DNA from 2 places in the Mesorhizobium sp. ES1-6 genome. Region 1 is predicted to be linked to the other one. Evidence: riboswitches for the same ligand, from Rfam matches in the RefSeq annotation. Region 1 holds a riboswitch; the other holds the start of a gene.

What was found. A riboswitch is a leader RNA that binds a small molecule or an ion and turns the genes downstream of it on or off. The one in region 1 is predicted to bind S-adenosylmethionine.
Positions count from the first base shown of each region.
Region 2: another riboswitch for S-adenosylmethionine. It lies ahead of metX (homoserine O-acetyltransferase MetX); the one in region 1 lies ahead of LB564_RS06750 (O-succinylhomoserine sulfhydrylase).

Region 1 is NZ_JAIUGU010000002.1:421,634-431,321, reverse strand. It holds gene LB564_RS06755 (BrnA antitoxin family protein) at 44-301, shown strand; gene LB564_RS06750 (O-succinylhomoserine sulfhydrylase) at 332-1,522, opposite strand; SAM riboswitch at 1,579-1,656, opposite strand; gene LB564_RS06745 (2'-deoxycytidine 5'-triphosphate deaminase) at 1,798-2,892, shown strand; gene araD1 (AraD1 family protein) at 2,944-3,936, opposite strand; gene mmsB (multiple monosaccharide ABC transporter permease) at 4,140-5,432, opposite strand; gene mmsA (multiple monosaccharide ABC transporter ATP-binding protein) at 5,429-6,961, opposite strand; gene chvE (multiple monosaccharide ABC transporter substrate-binding protein) at 7,151-8,221, opposite strand; gene LB564_RS06720 (LysR family transcriptional regulator) at 8,513-9,502, shown strand; gene LB564_RS06715 (hypothetical protein) at 9,587-9,688, opposite strand, start outside.
Region 2 is NZ_JAIUGU010000008.1:167,460-177,147, reverse strand. It holds gene LB564_RS20490 (aldo/keto reductase) at 1-488, opposite strand, end outside; gene LB564_RS20485 (gamma-glutamylcyclotransferase) at 611-1,132, opposite strand; gene LB564_RS20480 (DUF2125 domain-containing protein) at 1,286-2,284, shown strand; gene LB564_RS20475 (sugar kinase) at 2,290-3,216, shown strand; gene LB564_RS20470 (prephenate/arogenate dehydrogenase family protein) at 3,354-4,289, opposite strand; gene hisC (histidinol-phosphate transaminase) at 4,356-5,474, opposite strand; SAM riboswitch at 5,612-5,689, shown strand; gene metX (homoserine O-acetyltransferase MetX) at 5,809-6,978, shown strand; gene metW (methionine biosynthesis protein MetW) at 6,975-7,589, shown strand; gene LB564_RS20450 (DUF1330 domain-containing protein) at 7,606-7,926, opposite strand; gene LB564_RS20445 (glycosyltransferase family 2 protein) at 8,207-9,202, shown strand; gene LB564_RS20440 (glycosyltransferase family 2 protein) at 9,222-9,688, shown strand, end outside.

The sequences.
Region 1 (9,688 bases):
GCGCCGTGAGGGTGCTCCGCCAAAACAGTCACGTGCAGAGGCTTTGTCGCTCGCACGCAAGGCGCTTGCCGCGATGACCAACGAGGAAAACGCTGCGATCAGCGTTGCGGCCCAAGCCGATCCGGATGCGCAGCCGACCGATGTCGTCTCGCGCCGCAAGGCCGGCAGGCCGCCGCTGGCGCGGCCCAAGCGTGCCATACAGTTGCGGCTCGACGCCGATGTTCTCGACCGTTTCAAGGCCGATGGCGATGGCTGGCAGACACGCATGAATGAAGCGCTGCGCAAGGCGGTGGGTTTGTAACTCTCCGCCCCGCTGCCTGCTGCTGAGCAGCTACTTGGCCGTCTTCAGCGCCTGCGCGATATCCTCCAGCAGGTCGTCGGTATCCTCCAGGCCGACCGACAGCCTGAGCGTACCGGGTCCGATGCCGAGTTCGGCGCGGGCCTCGTCGCTCAGGTTCTTGTGCGTGGTCGTCGCCGGATGGGTGATCAGGCTCTTGGCATCGCCGAGATTGTTCGAGATCAGCACGATGTCGAGGGCGTTCTGCAGGGCGAAGGCCGCCGGCTTGCCGCCCTTGACGTCGAGGCAGATCAGGGTCGAGCCGCCCAACATCTGCTTCTTGACGATTTCGGCCTGCGGGTGGTCGGCGCGGCCGGGATAGATCACACGCGCGATCTGCGGCTGCTCGGCCAGGAAATCGGCGATCCTGCCGGCGCTTTCCGTCTGCTGGCGCACGCGCAGCGGCAAGGTCTCCAGGCCCTTCAGCAAGGTCCAGGCATTGAAGGGCGACAGGCTCGGGCCGGTGTGGCGGAAATAGTCGTGCAGGTTCTCGTCGATCCACTTCTTGTCCGACAGGATGACGCCGCCGAGACAGCGGCCCTGGCCGTCAATGTGCTTGGTGGCCGAGTAGACGACAATGTGCGCGCCAAGCTGCAACGGCTTCTGCTGCAGGGGCGTGGCGAAGACATTGTCGACGACAAGCCGCCCGCCGATCGAATTGGCAAGCGAAGCGACGGCCGCGATGTCGACCACTTCCAGCGTCGGGTTGGTGGGGCTTTCCAGGAAGAACAGCTTGGTGTTCGGCCTGACCGCCTTTTCCCAATTGGCGATATCGGTACCGTCGACCAAAGTCGCCTCGATGCCGTAGCGCGGCGCCAGTGTCTCGACCACCCAGCGGCAGGAGCCGAACAGCGCGCGCGCCGCCACGATATGGTCGCCGGCCTTGACGCTGCACAGAAGGGCCGCCGTCACCGCCGCCATGCCCGATGCCGTGGCGCGCGCGTCCTCGGCGCCTTCCAGCGCGCACATGCGCTTTTCAAACATGTCGACGGTCGGGTTCGCGTAGCGCGAATAGATGAAGCCTGGCTCTTCGCCCTTGAACCGGGCTTCCGCCGCCTGGGCGGTCTTGTAGACATAGCCCTGGGTCAGATACATCGCCTCGGCGGTTTCGCCGAATTGGGAACGCAGGGTTCCGCCATGCACGAGTGCGGTTTGAGGCTTCCAGTTGCGCGTCTTGCTCGTCATCGTCCTGTCCAAACACAAAAAAACCGGCCGCGAAAAGTCGCAACCGGTCCATACGGCCTTGCGGCCCGACGGTCCTTTAGCGACTTGTTTAACGTGGCTGCAAGCCGACCGGCCAAATCACCACGGGATAACGACCCTTTAGACCCGCGCCACGCTTGCGTCAATTGCCGGCTTCATTAAGAGGTTTGTACCAAGGCAGGTTCCGCGAAAGTGCCCAGCGGTTTTGCGGCAAGAACCTGCAACAAAGGGACCAGTCTTGGGGGCGGAGCCAGACTTTGCGGCAGACAGGCATTCTTCCCGATCAGGACATTTCGGCGCTGTTCCAGTCCGGCGCGCTGAAGTCGCCGCGCGCCCTGGATGCCGACCAGATCCAGCCCGCCAGCCTTGATCTCAGATTGGGTGAAAAGGCCTGGCGAGTGCGCGCCTCGTTCCTGCCCGGTCCCAACCACAAGGTTTCGGAAAAGCTCGATCGGCTGCAACTCCACGAGATCAATCTGACCGAAGGCGCGGTTCTCGAAACCGGCTGCGTCTATATCGTGCCGCTACTCGAAAGTCTGGCGCTGCCGGCTGACATTTCGGCCTCGGCCAATCCGAAGAGCTCGACCGGGCGGCTCGACATCTTCACCCGCGTGATGACCGACCGCGGCCACGAGTTCGACAAGATCGCCGCCGGCTATCACGGTCCGCTCTACCTCGAGGTTAGCCCGCGCACCTTCCCGATCATTGCGCGCACCGGGTCGCGCCTGTCGCAGATCCGCTTTCGCACCGGCAACGCATTGCTTTCGGAAGCCGAGTTGCACGAGTTGCACAACGCCGAAATGCTGGTCGCCACTGACCCGCCCAACATTTCCGGTGGCGGCATCGCGCTTTCGATCGACCTCAACGGCGACAAGGATGGGCTGGTCGGCTATCGCGGCAAGCACCACACCGGCCTCGTCGATGTCGACAAGCGTGCCGCGCAGGATGTCGTCGACTTCTGGGAGCCGATCCACAAGAGCGGAGCCGGCGAACTGGTGCTCGATCCCGACGAGTTCTACATCCTCGTCAGCCAGGAGGCGGTGCATGTGCCGCCGCTCTATGCCGCCGAGATGACGCCCTTCGACCCGCTGGTCGGCGAGTTCCGTGTCCACTATGCCGGCTTTTTCGATCCGGGGTTCGGCCATTCCGCGTCCGGCGGCACCGGCAGCCGGGCGGTGCTCGAAGTGCGCAGCCACGAAGTGCCGTTCATCCTCGACCATGGCCAGATCGTCGGCCGGCTGGTCTACGAGCACATGCTGAAGCGGCCGCAGGCGCTTTACGGCACCGATCTCGGCTCCAACTACCAGGCGCAAGGCCTCAAGCTCTCAAAGCATTTCCGCCCGGTGCGGTAAGGTCGAAGCCGCCGATCTCCCCACGAGAGGGAGATCCCGCGCTCATGGCTTTCAAAGCGCCTTCACCGCCACCTTCACCGGCTTTTCGATTTCCAGCGGGTTGCGCAGCGGCAGTCCGAAATCCCCTGCCTCGATCTCGAACACGTCGCCGGCCTCCGTATTGATGCCGTCGGCGAAGGAAAGCGTGGCGGTGCCGAACATGTGCACATGCACGTCGCCCGGCTGGCGGAAGGCCGAATATTTGAAGTGGTGGTGTTCGAGATTGGCGATGGTGTGCGACATGTTCGTTTCACCCGACAGGAAGGGCTTTTCCCACAATGTCTTGCCGTCGCGCACGATGCGCGACGTGCCTCTGATGTCCGAAGGCAGGTCTCCGATCAGGATCTCCGGCCCGAACGAGGCATTGCGCAGCTTGGAGTGGGCGAGGAAGAGATAGTTCACGCGCTCGGTCACATGGTCGGAGAATTCGTTCGACAGGGTGAAGCCGACGCGGAACGGGGCGCCGTCGTCGCCGATCACATAGATCCCGGCGACTTCGGGTTCCTCGCCGGCATCCTTGGCAAAGGCCGGCGACATGAGCGCCGCGCCCGGCGCGACCGCCATGGTGCCGTTGCCCTTGTAGAACCATTCCGGCTGCACGCCGACCTGGCCTTTCGCGGGTTTGCCGCCTTCCAGTCCCATGCGGAACATCTTCATGGAATCGGTGAGCTGCTCCTCGCCGTCGGTGCTGAGCTTCTTGTGCATGGAATCGCGCGTTGCCGCCGAGCCGAGATGCGTCAGCCCCGTGCCGGTCAGGTGCAGATGCGCCGGGTCGGGGTGATTGATCGGAGACAGCAGGCGCCCCCTTTTATAGGCGGCGTCGAGATCGATCGTCTCGCCGAGCCCCTTGCGTTCGATCAGGGCGGCGAGGCCCACACCCGTACGGGCGGCCTCCATCGCCAGCGAATAGACGCTTCGCGCCCCGTTGATGATCCGGGTTTTGCCGCCGCTGCGGGCAACGACACGGATCGTCTCGGCGTCGTCGAGAATCTGCGAGATCAGCATGATCAGTCCTCTCTCATTTATCTGTATCCGGCTGCCAATCGGCAAAATCCTCACCGGCGCGGCGCGGGAACGCGCCACGGTTGAAATGCTTCGTCCGGATTGCGTTCGCGAGCCTGGTCCTCGACGGACTTCTTGGTGCCGACGGTCTGCCGGCAGCTTCGCGGTCTAGAACCCGTATGCCTCCTAGTCTGTGCCCCCAGCCCTTAAGCCTTGTTCTTGTTGTAGACGTCGAAGATGACGGCGCCGAGCAGCACCAGGCCCTTGACCACCTGCTGCCAGTCGACATTGACGCCCATGATCGACATGCCGTTGTTCATCACGCCCATGATGAAGCCGCCGACCACCGCGCCGATCACCTGGCCGACGCCACCCATTGCCGAGGCGCCGCCGATGAAGACGGCCGCGATCACGTCGAGCTCGCTGCCGAGGCCCGCCGCCGGCACGGCCTGGCCGAGACGCGCCGCGATGATCAGGCCGCCGAGCGCCGACAGCACGCCCATATTGACGAACACCCAGAGCGTCAGCTTTTCGGTGTTGATGCCCGACAGCTGCGCGGCCTTGGCATTGCCGCCCATCGCATAGATGCGCCGGCCGATGGTCATGCGCTTGGTGACGAAGACGAACAGCGAGATCAGCACGCCCATCACCAGGAGCACGATAGGCAGGCCCCGATAGGTCGCGAACTGGAAGACCAGGAAGAGCGCCAGCGCGCTGCCAACCAGGGTCTTGATGACGAACAGCGTGAAAGGCTCTGCCTCATAACCATGAAGCTCGCGCTTGCGCCGCGTCCTGAAGCCGAAATAGGCATAGGCCAGCACCGCGATCAGGCCGAGCACGACCGTCGTCATGTGCAGCGTCAGGCCGCTGCCCAAAATGGTCTTGCCGGCCGCGTTAACTGTCGGCGGGATCAGCGTCAGCGGGCCGATCACGTCCGGGATGAAGCCGGAACTCAGCGCCTTGAAGCTGTCGGGGAGCGGGCCGACCGAGGAGCCGCCGCCAAGCAGGGCCTGGCAGATGCCGCGGAAGATCAGCATGCCGGCCAGCGTCACGATGAAACTCGGAATGCGGTGATAGGCGATCCAGTACCCTTGCGCGGCGCCGATCAGCCCTCCGACGATGAGGCAGACGATCGACACCACGAGCGGATTGCTGAATATGCCGAGCGGCCAGATCACCATCATCATCGCGGCAAGCGCGCCGATGAAACCGGCGACCGATCCCACGCTGAGATCGATATAGCCGGCGACGATGACCAGCAGCATGCCGAGCGCCATCACGATGATGAACGAGTTCTGCTGCACCAGATTGCTGAGGTTGACCGGTTTGAACAGCGTTCCCGACGTCGTGTACTGGAAGAATAGCATGATGACGATCAGCGCGATGATCAGGCCGTATTCGCGCAGGTTCGTCGTCAGCGCGGAGACGGCGACGCGAGACCCCTGCTTGACGTCCTCGGCGGTGCCGCTTTGCGGCGCGGGAGCGCTGTCTGTGCTCATGATGCTTTTCCTTCTCCGCGGACAATGGCGCGCATGATTTTTTCCTGGCTGGCGTCGCTTGCCGCCATCTCGCCGACGATGCGTCCTTCGTTCATGACATAGATCCGGTCGGTGATGCCGAGCAGTTCCGGCATTTCCGACGAGATGACGATGATCGCCTTGCCCTCGGCGGCGAGGCGGGCGATGATTGTATAGATTTCGTACTTGGCGCCGACGTCAATGCCGCGCGTAGGCTCGTCGAGGATCAGAACTTCCGGGTCGGCGAACAGCCATTTCGACAGCACCACCTTCTGCTGGTTGCCTCCCGAGAGATTGCCGGTCAGCTGATAGACGCTCGACGCACGGATATTGGTCTTCTTGCGATAGTCGTTGGCGACGCTCATCTCGCGCATGTCGTCGATGACGCCGCCGCTGGAAACGCCGCCGAGGTTGGCCAGCGTCACATTGTGCTTGATATGGTCGATGAGGTTCAGCCCATAGGTCTTGCGGTCCTCGGTGACATAGGCGACGCCGTTCTGCACCGCCTTGCCCACTGTCGAAAGGTCCACGGGCTTGCCGTTGAGCAACACCTCGCCGCTGATGCGCCGGCCATAGGAGCGACCGAACAGGCTCATGGCGAATTCGGTGCGGCCGGCGCCCATCAGCCCGGCGATGCCGACCACTTCGCCCTTGCGCACCTTGAGGTCGATGCTCTTGATCACCTGCCGTTCGGCATGGATCGGGTGGTAGACCGACCAGTCCTTGACTTCGAAAATGACGTCGCCGATGTTTGGCTCGCGCGGTGGATAGCGGTCGTCAAGTGAGCGGCCGACCATCGAGGTGATGATCCGGTCCTCGCTGATCTCCTTCCTCGGCAATGTTTCGATCGTGCGCCCGTCGCGGATCACCGTCACCTTGTCGGCGACGCGGTTCACTTCGTTGAGCTTGTGGGAAATCAGGATCGAGGTCATGCCCTGCCGCTTGAACTCGAGCAGGAGATCGAGCAGCGCCTGGCTGTCCTTTTCGCTGAGCGACGCCGTCGGCTCGTCGAGGATCAAGAGCTTCACTTCCTTGCTCAGCGCCTTGGCGATTTCGACCAGCTGCTGCTTGCCGACGCCGATATGGGTGATCAGCGTCTTGGGGTCTTCCCTGAGCCCGACTTTCTTCAACAGCTCGGCCGTGCGCGCCTCGTTGGCGTCCCAGTCGATGACGCCGTGTCTCGCGCGCTCGTTGCCGAGGAAAATGTTTTCGGCGATCGACAGCATCGGCACCAGCGCAAGCTCCTGGTGGATGATGACGATGCCCTTGTGTTCGCTGTCATGGATGCCTTTGAAATGGCATTCCTGGCCCTGAAAGATGATCTGGCCATCATAGGTGCCGGAGGGATAGACGCCCGACAGCACCTTCATCAATGTCGATTTTCCAGCGCCGTTCTCGCCGACCACGGCATGGATTTCGCCTTCCTCGACGCTGAGATTGACGTTCGACAACGCCTTCACGCCGGGGAACGTCTTGGTGATGTCACGCATCTCCAAAATCGTCGAGGTCATTAGGCAAGCTCCTCCTAGACTTTCTTGTTTTTACGCAATTTCCTAGGGAAAGCGCTAGGCGCAATTCCCTAGGGAAAGCGCTAGGCGCTTTTCCTGGAATTGCTCTAGGCCGGCAGAAACAATACCGGGGCCGCTTGTGAACGAAAAGGGGCCCTGCGTCGCGCAGGACCCCTGTCCTTGCAACCGGGATTACTTCAGGTCTTCCGCCTTGATGTAGCCGGAGTCTACGACCAGCGCCTGGTAGTTCGACTTGTCGACCTCATGCGGCGTCAGCAGGATCGAGGGAACCACCTTGACGTCGTTGTTGTAGGTCTTTTCATCGAGGCCGTCCGGCTTGCCGCCCGAGAGCACCTTGTCGACCAGCTGCACCGTGGCCTTGGCCAGTTCGCGGGTGTCCTTGAACACGGTCGAGTACTGCTCGCCCGAGATGATCAGCTTGACCGAGGCGGTCTCGGCGTCCTGGCCGGTCACGATCGGCCAGGGCTGTGCGTCGGTGCCGTAGCCGACGGCGCGCAGCGAGGCGGTGATGCCGCGCGAAAGGCCGTCATAGGGCGACAGAACGCCATCGACGCGGCTGCCGTCCGAGTAGTTGGCCGACAGCAGGTTGTCCATGCGCGCCTGGGCGGTGGCGGCGAGCCAGCGCAGCGTGCCGACCTTGTCCATGCCGGTCTGGCCGGACTTGATCTTGATCGAGCCGTCGTCGATCAGCGGCTGCAGGACCGAGATCGCGCCATTGTAGAAGAAGAAGGCGTTGTTGTCGTCGGGCGAACCGCCGAACAGTTCGACGTTCCACGGCTTGGTGTTCGGGAAACGCTCCTTGAGGCCCTTGACCAGGGAATTAGCCTGGATCACGCCGACGCCGAAATTGTCGAAGGTTGTGTAATAGTCGACGTTCTTGGTCTTCTTGATCAGGCGGTCATAGGCGATGACGACGACGCCCGCGTCGTTGGCCTTCTGCAGCGCATCCGACAGGGTGGTGCCGTCGATCGAGGCGATGATCAGCGCCTTCGGGCCCTTGGTGATTTCGTTTTCCAGCTGGCTAAGCTGGTTGGGGATGTCGTCCTGCGCATATTGCAGGTCGACCGTGTAGCCGAGAGCCTCGAGCTGGGACTTGACGGCGTCGCCGTCATTGATCCAGCGCTGCGAGGTCTTGGTCGGCATGAGCACGCCGACAAGACCCTTGTCGGCCGCGTGCGCCTGATAGCTCATGGCAGCGATGCCAAGGGCCGCCACGGCGGCCAGCGTCTTGATAATCTTCACATTACTCTCCCTGGTTGATGGACGCGACACCTCGGGGCTTCGCGGGCCGCGCGGCCAAGCAGGAGCGCAAACGCGCCGCTGTCGGCTTTATCGATCTCCGGTATCCTCCCAATCGGCTCCGCGACGCAGTTTCAATCGATACGATTTTGGCCGTCGCCGACCCCTGCGCTTCGGAACGCGCGAAGGGTGGGTCGCTTTGACATAACTGTCAAATGCGATCTCTGGTGATTGCTATACCGAAACCGGTATGATTTAGCATGCTGAAGGAACCGGCGGAAAGATTGGAAGATCATGGCGGCATTGCGCGATCCCGATGCAATTCCAGTGAGTTACGAGAAGCTCCCCAGAGACGGGGAGACGCTGCTGCGGAGCGGCCTGAGCTTGCGCCACATGCGCATGATCGCCGCCCTCGACGATCACGGAAGGGTGAGCGCCGCGGCCCAGGTGATGAACATCTCCCAGCCGGCCGCCTCGCGCATGATCGCCGAGATGGAGGCGGTGCTCGACGTCAAACTGTGCGAACGGCTGCCGCGCGGCGTCACCCTCACGCCCTATGGCCAGGCACTCGCCAGGCGAGCTCGCTCGATCCTGCTCGAGATGCGCGAGGCCGACCGCGAGATTGCCGAGCTCAAGGCCGGTAAGGGCGGCGCGGTCTTCCTCGGCGCGGTGACCGCGCCGGCAATCGAATTGGCGGTGCCGGCGATCCGCGAGATCCGCCGCATCTACCCGCGCATCGAGATCACCATGCAGGTCGAGACGTCTAACGTGCTCGCCCGCGAGCTGATCGCCTCGCGCCACGACTTCATCATCGCCCGCATTCCCGACGACCTCAATCCGCGGCTGTTCGAATCGCGTGTGATCGGCGTCGAGAAGGCCTGCCTGATCGTGCGCCGCGGCCACCCGCTCGCCAGGGGCAATGTGGTGCGGCTGGAAGACACCGCTGCCTATGACTGGGTCTTCCAGTCGGGCGGTTCGCCCTTGCGCCAGGCGATGGAGAGCAACTTCCTGAACCGCAACATCGCGCTGCCGGACCGCATCTTGAACACCAGCTCGCTGCTGCTGACCCTGGTCATGGTCGCGCAATCCGATGCCATCGCCCCTGTCTCGGTGCAGGTGGCGAAATTCATCCAGAATCCGGACGGGCTTGCCGGCGCCATCGATGTCGTCCAGACCGAATTCGACATCGAGGTCAGGCCCTACAGCCTGATTACGGTCAGGAATCGCGTACTGTCGCCGGCGGCCAAGATGCTGCATGATTTCATCCTGCGCGAAGTGGGATGATGGAACGAGAATTGCAGTCGCGCGTTCAAACCAATCGGCATGCGCGCTGGAGCCTTTTTGGGCGAGGGAACAAGGTGTCGATGGTCAACAACTCGGGAGGTCTTTATGGAACGTCGGTTGTTTCTTACTGGATTGCTTGGCGTTGCGGGGGCAGTGGCGTTTGCTGGTGTAGCCGGAACCGGCCGC
Region 2 (9,688 bases), on a different contig from region 1:
AACTGGCCGGCATCGAGGTTGGAACAGCCGGCATAGCGGATCTTGCCCTTGGCGAGCAGCTTCTCATAGGCGCCGAGGGTTTCCTCGTAAGGTGTCGCCGGATCCGGCCAGTGCGACAGATAGAGGTCGATTGCGTCGGTCTGCAGTCGCTTCAGCGAGGCGTCGACGGCCTTCTCGATATAGGCGGCGGAGAGGTCCTTGTGGCCCTGCCCCATATCCGAGCCGACCTTGGTGACCACGACGACCTTGTCGCGGTTTCCCCGCTCCTTCATCCACTTGCCGATGATGCTTTCCGATTCGCCGCCCTGGTTGCCTGGAACCCAGCGCGAATAGGCGTCGGCCGTGTCGATCGCATTGAGGCCAGCCCCGACGAAGCGGTCGAGCAGGTCGAAAGAGGTTTTCTCGTCGGCGGTCCAGCCGAAGACGTTGCCGCCCAGAACCAGCGGCGCGATGGAAAGGTCGGTGCGACCGAGACGGCGTTTCTGCAAGACGGATCTCCGTGATGATTGGGGCCGGGCGATGCCGCCCGTTGGCTGGGTTCGGAGCCTAACCTAGGTCTTGCCAGATCGACGTCAAAGGCCTGGCCGCCTTTTTCCGCAAAGCCAGCGCTTCACAAAGGCGCTATCCGGCGCGCCACATCCTCCAGCCAGTGGTCGCGGATCCCGAGCGCCTGGAGATGTTCCAGCGTGCTCAGCACATAGTCCTCGTTGTTGCCGGATCGGCCGACGGCGCCGCGCACCACGGCCGCCGCATCAGCCGCATCCAGCGCCCCGGCATATTGCTCATGCTTGCGGTCAACGATGTAGGCCACCGCCTCGACCGCGCCGCCGCCGTCCAGACGAACCTTCAGCGTCCGTTCGAGATAGACGCTGGTCACCAGCTCGCGCTCGCGCAGATAGGCGATGACCTCGCCGCGCACTTCGCCCGGCACACGGAAGGCAAGACCGATGCAGGAGCCGCCATGGTCGAGGCCAAGCACCAATCCGGGCCGCTGGCGCGTGCCCCGGTGCACGAAGGAATAGACACAAAGCGAGCGGCGGTAGCCATGCAGGTGGGCGCGCCGTGTCTCGACATGCGCGAAACCCGGCCGCCAGATCAGCGAACCATAACCGAACACCCAAAAATCGCCCATATCGCCGCGCCTGATTGAAAAAGAATGGCAACACCCCACCGGAAACCGGTGTTTTTTCCGTCCGTCCCCGGCTACCTATTCGTCACCGTCGACCTCTGTTGTCGCAACCCGAGAATCCGTACACGACATCCCTGCGTTAATGAGAGCCAAAGCATGACGTCAAGTGACGAACGCCAACCGGGTAACCGTCGCCGCCTGTGGTGGCTTGCCGCGTTCATCCTCGTGCTGTTCGCCATTTACAGCGCCGGCTGGTTCTATCTTGCCGACAAGGTCAGGTCAGAGGCCGATAAGACCGTTGCCACGCTCAACAAGAACGGCATCGAGGCCGGCTGCGCCAATCTCAAGGTCAGCGGTTATCCTCTGAGCTTCACGGTTTCCTGCGACAACCTTGCCTACGAGGACGATGCCAAGAACATTGCCGCCTCGGCCGGTTCCTTCAATGCCGTCGCCCAGATCGTCCAGCCCCTGTCGCCGGTCGCCAATCTGCGCGGTCCGCTCAGAACCTCCGTTCCGGGCATGACGCCGCTCTGGATCGACTGGGACAATCTGCAGGCCAATGTCAAATTGTGGTACCCGCTGCCGCGGCGTATCGCGCTGCAGGCCGAAGGGCTGTCGGGCCAGACCGACCCGGCCGACGACACCGACCCGGTCGAGCTGTTCAGCGCCGGCAAGGCTTCTGGACAATTGCAGCCCAACAACGGCGATCTCGACTATGTCGGCAGCTTTGGCGATCTCGAGATCGATGCCGACGCGATCGGCGGGCGCGTCCTGCCGGCGCTCGATGCCAGCGGCGACGTGTCCCTGAAGAACGGCGTCGCGCTGGTCGGCACGCAGGTCAAAAGCCTGCGCGGCCAGAGGATCGAAATCCGCAACCTCGATCTGTCGTCGGGGACGGCGCGTGTCACCCTTTCCGGGCCGCTATCGGTTGACGTGGACGGCCTGGTCGACGCCGATCTGATGATCAAGATCAAGGATCCCAAGGCCGTGGCATCCATCCTTGCCGGCGCCATACCCGAGCAGAAGAATGCGATCGAGCAGGGTTTTGCCGCCCTGGCGCTGCTCGGCAGCGAACCGTCGATGCCGCTGAAAGTGGTCAAGGGCAAGGCCTCGCTCGGCTTCATTCCGCTGGGCAAGATCAAGCCGGTGCAATAGCACCCATGGCAAGATCGGCGAGGCTCCTGAGTGTTGGCGCGCTGACGCTGGACACGATCCTACGGGTCGACACATTGCCCCACCATCAGGGGAAATTCATCGCTTCCGAAGGCGTCCAGATCGCCTCGGGCATGGCCACCAGCGCGGCCTGCGCCGCGCATCGCCTGGGCGCCGAGGTGTCGCTATGGGCGAGCGCCGGCGACGATCCGGTCGGCGACCAACTGATTGCCGGAATAGGAGCCGAGGGCGTCGATTGCAGCCATGTGCGCCGCGTCAGCGGCGCGCGCTCGGCACTGGCCTCGATCCTGGTCGACGCACATGGCGAGCGCATCATTGTGCCCTTCTACGACCCGCGCGCGCAGGCTGATCCCGCGGCTTTGCCGTTTCCCGACATCACGGCATTCGATGCCGTGCTGGCCGATGTGCGCTGGCCGGGTGCCGCGGCACTTGCCCTGAAGGCGGCGCGCGCGGCCGGCCGGCCGGCGATCCTCGATGCCGACACCGCGCCGCTGACGGTGCTGGAGCAGCTGTTGCCGCTGGCCTCGCACATCGTCGCTTCCGAGCCGGCGGTCCGCATCGTATGCGGCCACGCGCTGGATCTGCAGACCGCCTGCACCGAACTCGCTTCCCGCACCGATGCCTTCGTCGCCGTCACCGGCGGCGCGGCGGGCACATGGTGGTTCGATCGCAAGGCGGGATCATCCCGCCATGTCGAGGCCCCGAGGATCAAGGCGGTCGACACGCTGGCGGCGGGCGATGTCTTTCACGGCGCCTTTGCCGTCGGGCTGGCGGAAGCCATGCCGGTCGAGCAGGCGCTGCGCTTTGCAAGTGCCGCCGCCGCGCTCAAATGCCTGCGCTTCGGCGGCAGGCTGGGCGCACCGGATCGGGCGGAGACGCTCGCCATGATGGCAGTGACCTGGCCGACACTCTAACAACGCTAAGGGAGTTGAGATTCAGGTCAGGCCGAGTCGAAAATGGCTGATGCCGAGAACCGGAGCGGAGCGTACCTTTGTACGTGAGCACCGGAAGCGCAGGTATCAGCCATTTGCAGGCCGGCCTCACCTGAATATCAGCTCCCTTTGGGATGCTCGACCGCCTGGCGGCCAAAGTCGGGTACGTCGATGTCCTGCCCGGCCTCAATGATCGAGCGGCGCACGGCTCGGGTGCGGGTGAACAGGTCAAAGAGCTTGTCGCCGTCGCCCCAGCGGATCGCGCGCTGCAGGAACGCCAGGTCTTCCGAAAACCGCGCCAGCATTTCCAGGATGGCATCCTTGTTGTGCAGGCACACATCGCGCCACATGGTCGGGTCGGAGGCAGCCAGGCGCGTGAAATCGCGAAAACCGGAGGCGGAATATTTGATGACTTCCGTCTTGGTCACCGATTCCAGATCGTCGGCGGTGCCGACGATGTTGTAGGCGATGATGTGCGGCAGATGCGAGACGATGGCGAGCGTCATGTCGTGATGCTGCGGGTCCATCGTGTCGATGTTGGCGCCGCAGCGGCGCCAGAATTCCGACAGCCTTTCCAAGGCACCCGCATCGGTGCCCGGCACCGGCGTGAAGATGCACCAGCGATTGTCGAACAGGTCGGCAAACCCGGCATCCGGGCCGGATTTTTCGGTACCCGCCAGCGGATGGCCGGGAATGAAATGGACGCCATCGGGCACATGCGGCTGCATCTGCGCGATGACCGAGGCCTTGGTCGAGCCGACATCGGTGAGGATCGCTCCGGGCTTCAGCGCCGGCGCGATCTCCTGCGCCACCGCCCCGGATGAGCCCACCGGCACCGAGACGATGATCAGATCGGCATCGCGCACCGCTTCCCTGGCGTCGGTGGTGTAGGAATCGCCGAGCCCCAATTCCTCGGCCCGCTTGAGCGTTGCCGCGCTGCGGGTCGAGATCGCGACATGGCGAGCCAAGCCTTCGCGGCGGATGACACGGGCCAGCGACGAGCCGATCAGGCCGATGCCGACAAGCGCGATCTTTTCAAACATCGGTGATGTCATGGCGTTCCAGCTTCTCGGACGTTCTAGCTTTTCAGGCGTTCTGGATTTTTCAGGCGTTCTGGCTTTTCAGGCGTTCTGGCTTTTCAGGAATGTCGCGAGCGCGGCGACGACACCGCGATTGGCCTCCTCGGTGCCGACGGTCATGCGCAGCGCGTTGGGAAAGCCGTAGCCTGAAACGCGCCGCAGAATATAGCCGCGCGCGCTCAGATAATCGTCCGCCGCCGCCGCTGAATGCTTCTGGTCGTCGGGAAAATGAATGAGCAGGAAATTGCCGACGCTCGGCGTCACGCGCAGGCCGAGCCTGGTCATCTCCTCGCTCAGCCAGGTGAGCCAGGTGTCGTTATGCGCCACGCTGCGCTCGACATGAGCGCGGTCGCGGATCGCGGCGATGCCGGCCTCGATCGCCGTCGCATTGACGTTGAAGGGACCGCGCACGCGGTTGATCGCGTCGACGATGTGCATGGGACCATACATCCAGCCGATACGCGCTCCGCCGAGGCCGATCTTGGAGAAGGTGCGGGTCATCACCACATTCTCGGCGCTGCCGGCCAGCTCGATGCCGGCCTCATAATCGTTGCGGCGGACATATTCGGCATAGGCCGCGTCGAGCACCAGCAGCACGTTTTTCGGCAGTCCGGCATGCAGGCGGCGCACCTCCTGGAACGGCACATAGGTGCCGGTCGGATTGTTGGGATTGGCCAGGAACACGATTTTCGTGCGCGGCGTCACCGCCGCCAGCATCGCATCGATGTCGGCGCGCTCGTCGGTCTCCTTGACCACGACCGGAGTGGCGCCCGCCGACTGGATGTAGATCTTGTAGACCATGAAGGCATGTTCGGTGAACATGGCCTCGTCGCCGGGCGCGAGATAGGTCTGCGCCAGCAGCCCGAGGATCTCGTCGGAACCGTTGGAACAGATGATGTTCTGCGCGTTGAGGCCATGCACCTCGGCGATCGCCTCGCGCAACCGCCTCGCGGTGCCGTCGGGATAGATGTCGAGTTTGGCGGCTACCTCACGCGCTGCCTCGATCGCCTTGGGCGAAGGCCCAAGCGGATTCTCGTTTGACGACAGCTTGTAGACCTTGGCGACACCGGCCGGTGCGGCGCTCTTTCCCGGCACGTAGGCGTCTATCTCCATGATGCCCGCACGCGGGGTTGGACGTGCCTGATCCGATATCTGGTTCATGTCTTGCAAAATCCGTCGAAAGCGCCTCCATCCGGAAGCCGCAGCGGAGATACAAGCCATGGCCGGCAATGTCGAGAGCCGGCTGTGGTGGCAGTGGCCGCCATTGACGGCGAGCCGGGCGGGTTCTAGAAGAACGATGACAGTTCCGTGGTGATTTGGCCGGTCGGCTTGCAGCCACGTTAAACAATTCGCTAAAGGGCCGTTTGCGTGACGTAACCGGCTTTGCGAAGGCAATGCCGGTTTTTTATTGTCCGCTCCCGGCCGGACGACCGCATCGGCGCCGCGAAAACAAGCGGCGACTTCGCAAGAAACGATGCAGCAAGAGAGATTGAGAATGGCCGCTCCGCGCGCAGCAAGGACCAACAACGAGGTCGACAATCCGTCGAGCCTGGTGTTGCGTTTCGGACCCGACAAGCCGCTCAAGCTCGATGCCGGCACACTGCTGTCGCCGTTCCAGATCGCCTACCAGACCTATGGCGTTTTGAACGACGCGCGCTCCAATGCCATCCTCGTCTGCCACGCGCTGACCGGCGACCAGCATGTCGCCAACACCAATCCGGTGACCGGCAAGCCGGGCTGGTGGGAAGTGCTGATCGGCCCGGGCAAGATCATCGACACCAACCGCTTCTTTGTCATCTGCTCCAACGTCATCGGCGGCTGCCTCGGTTCCACTGGGCCGGCCTCGACCAACCCCGCCACGGGAAAGCCCTATGGCCTTGACCTTCCTGTCATCACCATCCGCGACATGGTACGCGCGCAGCAGATGCTGGTCGACCATTTCGGCATCGAGAAGCTGTTCTGCGTGCTCGGCGGTTCGATGGGCGGCATGCAGGTTCTGCAATGGGCGTCGAGCTATCCCGAACGGGTCTTTTCGGCACTGCCGATCGCCACCGGCGCGCGCCACTCGTCACAGAACATCGCCTTCCACGAGGTCGGGCGCCAGGCCGTGATGGCAGATCCGGACTGGCATGGCGGCAAATATTTCGAGCACGGCAAGCGCCCGGAAAAGGGGCTGGCGGTGGCGCGCATGGCAGCCCACATCACCTATCTGTCGGAAGCCGCCCTGCACCGCAAATTCGGCCGCAATCTGCAGGACCGCGAAGCGCTGACCTTCGGCTTCGATGCCGATTTCCAGATCGAGAGCTATCTGCGTCACCAGGGCATGACCTTCGTCGACCGTTTCGACGCCAACGCCTATCTCTACATGACGCGGTCTATGGATTATTTCGACCTTGCCGCCGACCATGGTGGCAGGTTGGCGGACGCCTTTGCCGGCACCAGGACCCGTTTCTGCCTGGTGTCCTTCACGTCGGACTGGCTTTTCCCGACCGAGGAGAGCCGCTCGATCGTGCACGCGCTCAACGCCGCTGGCGCCTCGGTGTCCTTCGTCGAGATCGAGACCGACCGCGGCCACGATGCGTTCCTGCTCGACGAACCGGAACTGTTTGCCGCCATCAACGGCTTCATCGGCTCCGCCGCGCGCGCCAGGGGACTCGCATCATGAGCGTCAACGGCAGCCAGCGTGTCGACCTCGAGGTCGTCGCCAATCTCATCCCGCCGCAATCGCGCGTGCTCGACGTCGGCTCCGGCGACGGCTTGCTACTCGAATTGCTGCAGGAAACCAAGCAGGTCGACGGGCGCGGCCTGGAACTGTCGCAGCGTGGCGTCAACGAATGCGTTGCGCGCGGGCTAAGCGTCATCCAGGGCGATGCCGACACCGACCTCGAATTCTATCCCGACAAGGGTTTTGACTTCGTCGTCCTGTCACAGACCCTGCAGGCGACCCGCAACCCCAAGCTGGTGCTCGACGAACTGCTCAGGATCGGCAACCGCGCCATCGTCTCGTTCCCCAATTTCGGCCATTGGCGGGTACGCCTGTCGCTGTTCGTCGAGGGCCGCATGCCGGTGACCAAGGATCTGCCCTATTCCTGGTACGACACACCCAACATCCACTTCTGCACCATCCGCGACTTCGTCAATCTGTGCGATGAGCTTGGCGCGACGGTGGAAAAGGCGACCGCGCTCGACGCCAACGGCCAGAAGATCGGCCTGTCGATGCCTTGGTGGTTCTGGAATTTCTTCGGCCAGCAGGCGGTGTTCTTGCTGAAGCGGTAGGGCTGCCAGCCCAATCCTATCCCAGGACATCCGTCGCCTTGTGCGGATGTTCGACGCCGTCGGCGAACACCACATCCGACAGCGAATTGTTGGTCCGCAGCGCCAGGATCGCCCGATAGGCCGGCGAAGCATACCACTCGCGCACATCCGCCCTGTCAGGGAATTCGATGATGATGAGGTGGCCCGGCCAGTCGTTCTCGACCACCTCCAGATTGCCGCCGTGGATCAGGAAACGGCCGCCGAAAGGTTCCAGCGTGGCATCGATCCTGTGCAGGTACTCGACGATCTCAGGACCCATCGTGGTTTGACGCATATGGGCAACGGCGTAAGCGGTCATGGACGAAACTCCTTTCGATCGAAGCTGAGTTGCCAGCTTCACGATCGCAAATTGCCAAGGAGCACGACGCAATTCGATTACTTCCGAGATAATAAGAACGACATATGCGAATCAGCGTCGATCGTGCGGGCTTTGCAGGTCTCCTGACGCGCGAGGAGTGTTGCGATTGGGGCGCCAAGTCAGAAATTCGTCATTTCGGAAGGTGTTGAACGTCGCATCATGTGATGACACAGGGACATGTTCTTTGTAGCGTCGCGCCGAATAGATGCTGGGCGGGAGCATGGAACCGAAGAATCAGACGTATTCGATCGTTGTTGAAATGGAAAATGCCAAGTCCATGAACGAGGACGAAATTGGCATTTCGTTGACTGCCTTGGCGCGGGAAATAGAACGCACGACGACGAACGGCCATTATCCCAAGCCGCAGCTTATTGTCGTTCACAGCGGACAGAGCACCGACACGCCGCTTCTCCAGCACCGTATCCTCGAACTAGTTCCGCAACTTGCCACGGCCGCGACTATGCTTTTCAGCGCCTGTCCCGGCGGCCGGTATTATGAGGTCAAGAATGCCGGTGCTGCGTTGGCAAATGGCGACGTCGTCATCTTCTGCGATTCCGACACGGTGGTCGAAGATGGTTGGCTGTCCGCGCTTGTCAAGCCGATGGAAGACCCGAAGACGATTGCCGTAAATGGCTACACCTATCTCGGCCATGACGATTTCGCCTCTCGGACCTTTGCCCTCCTATGGTTCTTCCCGCTGCGCGACGGTGATCAGCGTTTCGCTTCCAGGCGAGCGATGAACGCCAACAATTGTGCCTTTCGCAGAAGCTGGTTGGCTAGCCACCCCTATCCCGCCAGCAATGGCTTCAAGGTTTCCTGCACGCTGCTGACCAGCCAGTTGCGGGAAAGTGGACATGATTTCGTCAGGGTCAATGCACGGGCGAGCCACTATCCCCCGCGTGGCTGGCGGTTTTTCTTCTGGCGCGCTCTGGTCACCGGCCGCGATGCGGACCGGAAATATGTGGCGCTGGAATCGCCGTCACGTCCCGGTCGCGTGCTGAAAGCGACGAGGCGCTGGTTTTCGATGTCCCGGCGCGTAAGCGGGCGCATCCTTGCGCATGCGTCGCAACTCGGAATGCCGGCCTGGCAAATTCCGTTCGCCCTGGTCGTCGGATTGGCCTTTTGCACGCTGGTTTTTTTCGGCCAGGCGGCCATGGCGCTTGGCCTGGTCCGGGACGAGCCGGAACTCGTGCCTGTTCATGTGGGTCATAGCTGACATGGCCAGGACTGTGGACATGGCGCCGCTCATCACGGTCATCACGCCGACCCACAACCGGCGCGAAACGGTGCTCCGCGCCGTCGAAAGCGTGCTTGCCCAGAGCATGCCGCGTTTCGAGCATATCGTCGTCGACGATGGTTCGACCGATGGAACCGCGGCCGCGCTGGCCCGCATCAGCGATCCACGGCTGGTCTATGTCGGCGCGAAATGGCGCGGCGCCAACGCCGCCAGGAATGCCGGCATCGAGCGTGCGCGGGCTCCGGTGGTGACATTTCTCGATTCCGACGACGTCTACCTGCCGCACCGGCTCGAGCGGACCCTGGCCTGGTTCGACGACAATGCCGCGCTTCAGGTGCTGCTCAGCTCCTTTGTCTCCCGGAAGGGCAGCCGCAGCACCAACTGCGTCAATCCCGAGACCTTCGTCAGCCCAATGCTGTTGGAGCGGACGCTCGTCGCCCAGACGATCTTCATCGCCGGCTCCGC